DNA from 2 places in the Streptomyces sp. NPDC001594 genome. Region 1 is predicted to be linked to the other one. Evidence: riboswitches for the same ligand, from Rfam matches in the RefSeq annotation. Region 1 holds a riboswitch; the other holds the start of a gene.
What was found. Region 1 has a riboswitch for thiamine pyrophosphate ahead of ACFY0O_RS22320 (thiamine ABC transporter substrate binding subunit). Riboswitches for the same ligand answer to the same signal wherever they lie in the genome.

Region 1 (4,137 bases):
GCTGGGCCTGGCCGTCGCGGTCAGCGCCACCCTGGGCGACCTCGGCGAGTCGATGATCAAGCGTGACCTGGGCATCAAGGACATGGGCACGCTGCTCCCGGGCCACGGAGGCATCATGGACCGCCTCGACTCCCTGCTGCCGACGGCCCCGGTGGTGTGGCTGTTGCTGGCGGCCTTCGTCGGCACCGGCTGACGGGTTCGGGCCGGGTTATCCTGGAGGGCGCGCCGTGTTCGCACGGCGCGCCCTTTCCGTCCGGCGGCCGAGCCGCAGCGGACCGGCCCTGCACGCGCGGGGTGACCCCCACCCCGTCGTACCGAGGAGTACCGCATGGCCCCCCGTCCCGCTCCCGGTGAGCTCACCTTCGTCGCCCCGCGCGGCGCCAAGAAGCCGCCCCGGCACCTCGCCGACCTCACCCCCGCCGAGCGCCGCGAGGCGGTCGCCGCGATCGGTGAGAAGCCGTTCCGGGCCAAGCAGCTCTCCCAGCACTACTTCGCCCGCTACGCCCACGACCCGGCGGAGTGGACGGACATCCCCGCGGCCTCGCGCGAGAAGCTCCAGCAGGAGCTGCTCCCCGACCTGATGAACGTCATCCGGCACATCAGCTGCGACGACGACACCACCCGCAAGACCCTGTGGAAGCTCCACGACGGCACCCTCGTCGAGTCCGTCCTGATGCGCTACCCCGACCGGGTCACCATGTGCATCTCCTCGCAGGCCGGCTGCGGCATGAACTGCCCGTTCTGCGCCACCGGCCAGGCCGGCCTCGACCGCAACCTCTCCACCGCCGAGATCGTGCACCAGATCGTCGACGGCATGCGCGCCCTGCGCGACGGCGAGGTCCCCGGCGGCCCGGCCCGTCTGTCCAACATCGTCTTCATGGGCATGGGCGAGCCGCTCGCGAACTACAACCGCGTCGTCGGCGCCATCCGCCGCCTCACCGACCCCGAGCCCGACGGCCTGGGCCTGTCGCAGCGCGGCATCACCGTCTCCACCGTCGGCCTGGTCCCGGCCATGCTGCGGTTCGCCGACGAGGGCTTCAAGTGCCGCCTCGCCGTCTCCCTGCACGCCCCGGACGACGAGCTGCGCGACACCCTCGTCCCCGTGAACACCCGCTGGAAGGTCCGCGAGGTTCTCGACGCGGCCTGGGAGTACGCCGAGAAGTCCGGCCGCCGGATCTCCATCGAGTACGCCCTGATCCGCGACATCAACGACCAGGCCTGGCGCGGCGACCTGCTCGGCCGCCTGCTCAAGGGCAAGCGCGTGCACGTCAACCTGATCCCGCTGAACCCGACGCCCGGCTCGAAGTGGACCGCCTCGCGCCCCGAGGACGAGAAGGCCTTCGTGGAGGCCATCGCCCGCCACGGCGTGCCCGTGACCGTGCGGGACACCCGCGGCCAGGAGATCGACGGAGCGTGCGGACAGCTCGCCGCGAGCGAGCGGTAGGCTGGCCCGCGTACATCATCTGCATATTCCGACAGGGGAGCGCCACAGCGCTGAGAGTGCGGTAACCGTCAGGCCGCAGACCCTCTGAACCTCGCCCAGGTCATTCTGGGTAGGAAGTTCGGTCACCACCTCAAGCTGTTGCGCCCTGCCCGGGCGCCCCGCTCCACTGAGCGCCCGGGCAGGGCCGCGTCTTCTCCTGGTCATACCCAGGAGGAATCGATCGTGAGCACCACCCAGAAGATCGCGGGGGCGGCACTGGCCGCGGCCCTCGGCGTCACCACGCTGACCGCGTGCGGCGGCGGAACCAAGGACGCGGGCGGGGCCGCCGCGAGCGGCTCGCCGAAGTCCAAGACCGTCACCCTCGTCTCCCACGACTCCTTCAACGTGACCGACTCGGTCCTCAAGGAGTTCGAGCAGCAGAGCGGCTACACCGTCAAGGTCCTGAAGTCCGGGGACGCCGGCGCCGCCCTCAACCAGGAGATCCTCACCAAGGGCTCCCCGCGCGGCGACGTCTTCTTCGGTGTCGACAACACGCTCCTCTCGCGCGCCCTCGACAACGGGATCTTCACCCCCTACGAGGCCAAGGGCCTGGCCGAGGTCAAGCCCGAGTTCGTCCTCGACAAGCAGCACCGCGTCACCCCGGTCGACTCCGGCGACATCTGCGTCAACTACGACAAGGCGTACTTCGCCGACAAGAAGATCGCCCCGCCGCAGACGCTGGACGACCTGCTCAAGCCGGAGTACAAGAACCTGCTGGTCACCGAGAACGCCGCGACCTCGTCGCCCGGCCTCGGCTTCCTCCTCGCCTCCGTCGGCAAGTATGGGGATGGGGGCACCTCCCAGGGCGAAGCCTCTGGGGGAGGTTGGAAGGATTACTGGAGCAAGCTCAAGGCCAACGGCGTCGAAGTGGTCGACGGCTGGGAGCAGGCCTACAACGAGCGCTTCTCCGGCTCCGCCGGCGGCAAGAAGGCCAAGGGCGACCGCCCGCTGGTCGTCTCCTACGCCTCCAGCCCGCCGGTCGAGGTCCTCTACGGCGAGCCCCAGCCGGCCGAGGCACCCACGGGCGTGGCCACCGGCACCTGCTTCCGCCAGGTCGAGTTCGCGGGCCTGCTGAAGGGCGCGAAGAACGAGGAGGGCGGCAAGGCCCTCATCGACTTCCTGATCGGCAAGAAGTTCCAGGAGGACATGCCGCTCCAGATGTTCGTGAACCCGGTGGTCAAGGACGCGAAGCTGCCGGAGGTGTTCACCAAGCACGGCGTGGTCGTCGAGAAGCCGGAGAACGTGGCCCCCGAGGCCATCGCGAAGAACCGTGACCAGTGGGTCAAGGCATGGTCCTCGATCGTCGTGAAGTAGCACGCGACGGCTCCCCGGAGGAGGGCGGGCGGGCGACCGCCGTCAGGCTGGCCCTGATGGCCGTGCCGCTCGCCTTCTTCGGGCTGTTCTTCGCCTGGCCCGTGGCCGCCATCGTCGGCCGCGGGTTCGAGACGGACGCGGGCTGGCGGTTCGGCCGGATCGGCGAGGTGCTCGCCCAGCCGGACATCGCCGGTGTGCTCTGGTTCACCACCTGGCAGGCGCTCGCCTCGACGGCGCTCACCCTGATCGTCGCGCTGCCCGGCGCGTACGTCTTCGCGCGGTTCTCGTTCCCCGGCAAGCAGTTGCTGCGCGCCCTGGTCACCGTTCCCTTCGTGCTGCCGACCGTGGTCGTCGGCACGGCCTTCCTGGCCCTGGTCGGCCGGAACGGGCTGCTGGACGAAGTGTGGGGCGTCCGGCTGGACACCACCGTGTGGGCGATCCTGCTCGCCCACGTCTTCTTCAACTACGCCGTCGTCGTCCGCACGGTCGGCGGGCTGTGGGCGCAGCTGGACCCGCGCCAGGAGGAGGCCGCCCGGGTGCTGGGCGCCGGGCGGTTCGCGGCCTGGCGGCGGGTGACCCTGCCCGCGCTGGCCCCGGCGGTGGCCGCGGCCGCGCTGATGGTGTTCCTGTTCACCTTCAGCTCCTTCGGCGTCGTGCAGATCCTCGGGGGGCCCTCGTACGCCACCCTGGAGGTCGAGGTCTACCGGCAGACGGCGCAGCTGCTGGACCTGCCGACGGCCGCGGTGCTGACGCTGGTCCAGTTCGCCGCCGTCGGGGTGATCCTCGGGGTGCACGCCTGGACCGTGCGCCGGAGGGAGACGGCCCTGCGGCTGGTCGACCCCGCGCGGACCGCGCACCCGCCGCGCGGCTGGGCGCAGCGGGGGCTGCTGGGCGGGGTGCTGCTGACGGTGGCGCTGCTGATCGTCGCCCCGCTCGCGGTGCTGGTGGAGCGGTCGCTGGACGCCCCCGGCGGGTACGGGTTCGGTTTCTACCGGGCGCTCCAGGAGGCCGGTGCGGGCGGCGGAACCTTTCTGGTGCCGCCGCTGGAGGCCATCTGGAACTCCCTGCAGTACGCGCTCGCCGCCACGGCCATCGCCCTGGCCGTCGGCGGCCTCGCGGCGGCGGCGCTGGCCCGGCGGGCGGGCCGCTTCGTCCGGGGCTTCGACGCGCTGCTGATGCTGCCGCTCGGGGTGTCCGCCGTGACGGTGGGCTTCGGGTTCCTGATCACCCTCGACCGGCCGCCCCTGGACCTGCGGACCTCCTGGATCCTGGTGCCGCTGGCCCAGGCGCTGGTCGGGGTGCCGTTCGTGGTGCGGACCATGCTGCCGGTGCTGCGGGCG
Region 2 (4,137 bases), on a different contig from region 1:
CACGCCGCGCCCGTTCACCGAGCGCGTCCCGCGACTCCCCCCATGATGTCGCGGGACGGCCCGTCCGGCCGGGTCAGTCCGCCAGGGGCAGGTAGACGCGGTTGCCCGAGGCGGCGAATTCGGCGGACTTCTCCGCCATGCCGGCCTCGATCTCCTCGGCCTTCAGGTCACCGCCGTGCTCACGGCGGATGTCCTGCGAGATCTTCATCGAGCAGAACTTCGGACCGCACATGGAACAGAAGTGCGCGGTCTTGGCCGGCTCGGCCGGGAGGGTCTCGTCGTGGAACTCACGGGCGGTGTCCGGGTCGAGGGCCAGGTTGAACTGGTCCTCCCAGCGGAACTCGAACCGCGCGTCCGAGAGGGCGTCGTCCCACTCCTGGGCACCGGGGTGACCCTTGGCCAGGTCCGCCGCGTGCGCGGCGATCTTGTACGTGATGACACCGGTCTTCACGTCGTCGCGGTTGGGCAGGCCCAGGTGCTCCTTGGGCGTCACGTAGCAGAGCATCGCGGTGCCCCACCAGGCGATCATCGCGGCGCCGATGCCGGAGGTGATGTGGTCGTACGCGGGCGCGACGTCCGTGGTGAGCGGGCCGAGCGTGTAGAACGGCGCCTCCTCGCAGATCTCCTGCTGGAGGTCGATGTTCTCCTTGATCTTGTGCATCGGGACGTGGCCCGGGCCCTCGATCATCGTCTGGACGTTGTGGCGCTTGGCGATCGTGTTGAGCTCGCCCAGCGTCTTCAGCTCCGCGAACTGGGCGGCGTCGTTGGCGTCCGCGATGGAGCCGGGGCGCAGGCCGTCGCCCAGTGAGTACGTGACGTCGTACGCCGCGAGGATCTCGCAGAGCTCCTCGAAGTTCGTGTAGAGGAAGTTCTCCTTGTGGTGCGCCAGGCACCAGGCGGCCATGATCGAGCCGCCGCGCGAGACGATGCCGGTCTTGCGGCGGGCCGTCAGCGGCACGTACGGCAGCAGCACGCCGGCGTGGACCGTCATGTAGTCGACGCCCTGCTCGGCCTGCTCGATGACCGTGTCCTTGTAGATCTCCCAGGTGAGGTCCTCGGCACGGCCGTCGACCTTCTCCAGCGCCTGGTAGAGCGGCACGGTGCCGATCGGGACGGGGGAGTTGCGCAGGACCCACTCACGCGTGGTGTGGATGTTGCGGCCGGTCGAGAGGTCCATGACCGTGTCCGCGCCCCACTTGGTGGCCCAGGTCATCTTGTCGACCTCCTCCTCGATGGAGGAGGTGACGGCCGAGTTGCCGATGTTGGCGTTGACCTTCACCAGGAACCGCTTGCCGATGATCATCGGCTCGATCTCCGGGTGGTTCACGTTGGCCGGGAGCACCGCGCGACCTGCGGCGATCTCCTCACGAACGACCTCCGGGGAGACGTTCTCGCGGATCGCGACGTACTCCATCTCCGGGGTGATCTCGCCCCGCCGGGCGTACGCGAGCTGCGTGACGGCCTGACCGCCGCGACCGCGGCGCGGCAGGCGCGGACGGCCGGGGAAGACCGCGTCGAGGTTCTTGAGGCCGCCGCGCGGCGAGGTGTGCTTGATCCCGTCGTCCTCGGGGCGCACGGGGCGGCCCGCGTACTCCTCGGTGTCACCGCGGCCGATGATCCAGTTCTCACGCAGCGGCGGCAACCCGCGGCGGACGTCCGTCTCGATCTGCGGGTCGGTGTACGGACCGGACGTGTCGTAGAGCGTGACGTCCTTGCCGTTGGTGAGGTGGACCTGGCGGACCGGCACCCGGATGTCGGGGCGGGAACCCGCCAGGTATCCCTTGTGCCAGCCGGGCTGGCGCTCGGTCTGGCCGTCGGCGTTCTCGCCGGCGGCAGGCGTGCGTGCGTCCTGAATGGTCATGAGACCTGATCTCCCTACGCCGGCATTACCCGGTAACAGGTTCGGCGGTCGACGCAGCCTCCTCCCGTACGCAATCTGCTGCGCGTACGGTGATCAGCGCCCTCTCAGCCCGGTGCTCCGAGCTCCCGCGTTGTGCAAAGTAGCCCCCACGCTAGCGTCATCTGTGGCGTGCTGAACAGTGGGCCCCCTCATCTCTTGCGATGATCTGCCGGTGACGACCTCGCCACCTCCCCCCACCGAGCCCAACGAGCCCACTGGCCACACCGGTCACGAACACGCGTCCCACGGGCACGCGGCCGGTGGCCCAGCCGGGCACTCCCACGGCCACGGGCATTCCCATGGGCACGGTCACGGGCACGGCCCCGCCGCCCCCGTGTCCAAGCACCTGCGGCGGGTGATCTCCGCCGTACTGATCCCCTTCGCCGCCGCCGTCTTCGTCGGCCTGGTGGTCCTGTGGCCCGGCGGAGCCCCCGCCCACCAGCGCACCGGGGTGGGCTTCGACCGCCAGACGCAGCAGGGCAAGGTGGTCGCGCTCGCCGACATCGACTGCAAGTCGGTGAACGCCGCGCAGGTTCCGCCCCCCGGGGGCGCCCCCGCCCCCGGGGGTGCGGCGCAGACGTCGCCGGGCGGTGCGTGCAAGAGGGCGACCGTCGAGGTGGGCACCGGGCCGGACAAGGGCCGCGTCTTCTTCGAGATCGTCCAGCCCGGTGCGCCGCGGCAGCTGGAGAAGGGGCAGGAGGTGGTGGTCGCCTATGCGCCGGACGCGCCGCGTGACCTCCAGTACTCCGTGATCGACCTGAACCGGAAGTTCCCGATGGCCCTGCTGGCGGGCATCTTCGCGGTCGCGGTGGTGGTCGTCGGCCGGATGCGCGGGCTGTTCGCGCTCATCGCGCTCGTGGTCAGCTTCGGGGTGCTGACCCTGTTCATCCTCCCGGCGATCCTCCAGGGCTCGAACCCCCTGGTCGTCGCGGTGGTCGGGGCCAGCGCGATCATGCTGATCGCCCTCTACATGTGCCACGGCCTGACCGCCCGCACCTCGGTGGCCGTCCTCGGCACCCTGGTCTCGCTGCTGCTGATCGGCCTGCTGGGCTCACTGTTCATCGACTGGGCGTTCCTCAGCGGGAACACGGACGACAACACCGGGCTGATCCACGGCCTGTACCCGGACATCGACATGAGCGGTTTGCTGCTCGCAGGCGTGATCATCGGATCGCTCGGCGTCCTCGACGACGTGACGGTCACCCAGACCTCGGCCGTCTGGGAACTCCACCAGGCGGACCCGAAGATGGGCTCGCGCGCCCTGTACCGGGCGGCCATCCGGATCGGGCGCGACCACATCGCGTCCGTGGTCAACACCCTCGTACTGGCCTACGCGGGCGCGGCGTTGCCCCTGCTGCTGCTGTTCTCCATCGCGAACAGCAGCATGGGGACCGTGGCCAACAGCGAGCTGGTGGCGGAGGAGATCGTACGCACCCTGGTGGGTTCGATCGGGCTCGTCGCCTCCGTCCCGGTGACCACCGCGCTGGCCGCGCTGGTGGTGTCCGCGGACCGGCCCGGCCCCGCCGCGGCCGCTCCCGTCACGGGCGCACCGCCGGCCCGCGGAGGCCGGGGCCGGCGGCGCAAGCGCTGAGGACCGGGGAACGGCCCCCGGCGGGCGGGTGCTTCAGCCCGCGTTCTGCTCGTTCTGCTGCTGCGCCTCGGCGAGGATCCTGCCGAGTTCCTCGTCGAGGGTCTCCTCGAAGTCGCCGAGGCTGCGCTCCTGACCGAGGGGAACGATCCGGTCGGTCCGGTCGAGGAAGGCCACGAGCGGAGCCGCGCCCGCCCGGAACAGGGCCCGGTCGGCTCCGACCTGGAGGCGGATGTGGACGTCCGAGAGCTCGCCCGGTTCGGTGGGGGCGATGTGCACGTCGCCGTCACCGCACGGCCTGTTGATCCCGTCGAGGAGCAGCTCCCGGCCGAACGCCCAGGTCACAGGGGCGTCTCCGGGAAGGTGGAAGGTCAGGCGTACGGCGTAGGGGTCCCTGGCGTCGTACCGGAGTTCCACCGGGATCCGGAACGCGAGCTCCTCGGAAACGAGGAAGCTCATCATGACCTCTGCCTGTACCGACTCGCGCATTGCCTACCCCGCTGTAGTGGAAGTGGCCAGGAATGAACCCCCAGGGCCCTCTTGACAAGGGTGGTGGAAGTGGCAGCAGATCACAAGGAGTGAGTTTTCAGATACTGATAGAGAAGGAGAGGGTGCTCAACAGCGCGCCTACTTCACTCCGTAGTCGATC

Region 2: linked by a shared signal. The riboswitch ahead of thiC (phosphomethylpyrimidine synthase ThiC) and the one ahead of ACFY0O_RS22320 (thiamine ABC transporter substrate binding subunit) in region 1 are both predicted to bind thiamine pyrophosphate.

The regions. Positions count from the first base shown of each region.
Region 1 covers NZ_JBIAVB010000011.1:93,693-97,829, reverse strand. The annotation lists gene ACFY0O_RS22330 (phosphatidate cytidylyltransferase) at 1-193, shown strand, start outside; gene rlmN (23S rRNA (adenine(2503)-C(2))-methyltransferase RlmN) at 329-1,444, shown strand; TPP riboswitch at 1,468-1,578, shown strand; gene ACFY0O_RS22320 (thiamine ABC transporter substrate binding subunit) at 1,667-2,797, shown strand; gene ACFY0O_RS22315 (ABC transporter permease) at 2,854-4,137, shown strand, end outside.
Region 2 covers NZ_JBIAVB010000002.1:117,053-121,189, forward strand. The annotation lists gene thiC (phosphomethylpyrimidine synthase ThiC) at 74-1,861, opposite strand; TPP riboswitch at 1,856-2,000, opposite strand; gene ACFY0O_RS04030 (YibE/F family protein) at 2,040-3,491, shown strand; gene ACFY0O_RS04035 (SsgA family sporulation/cell division regulator) at 3,525-3,977, opposite strand; gene ACFY0O_RS04040 (IclR family transcriptional regulator) at 4,075-4,137, opposite strand, start outside.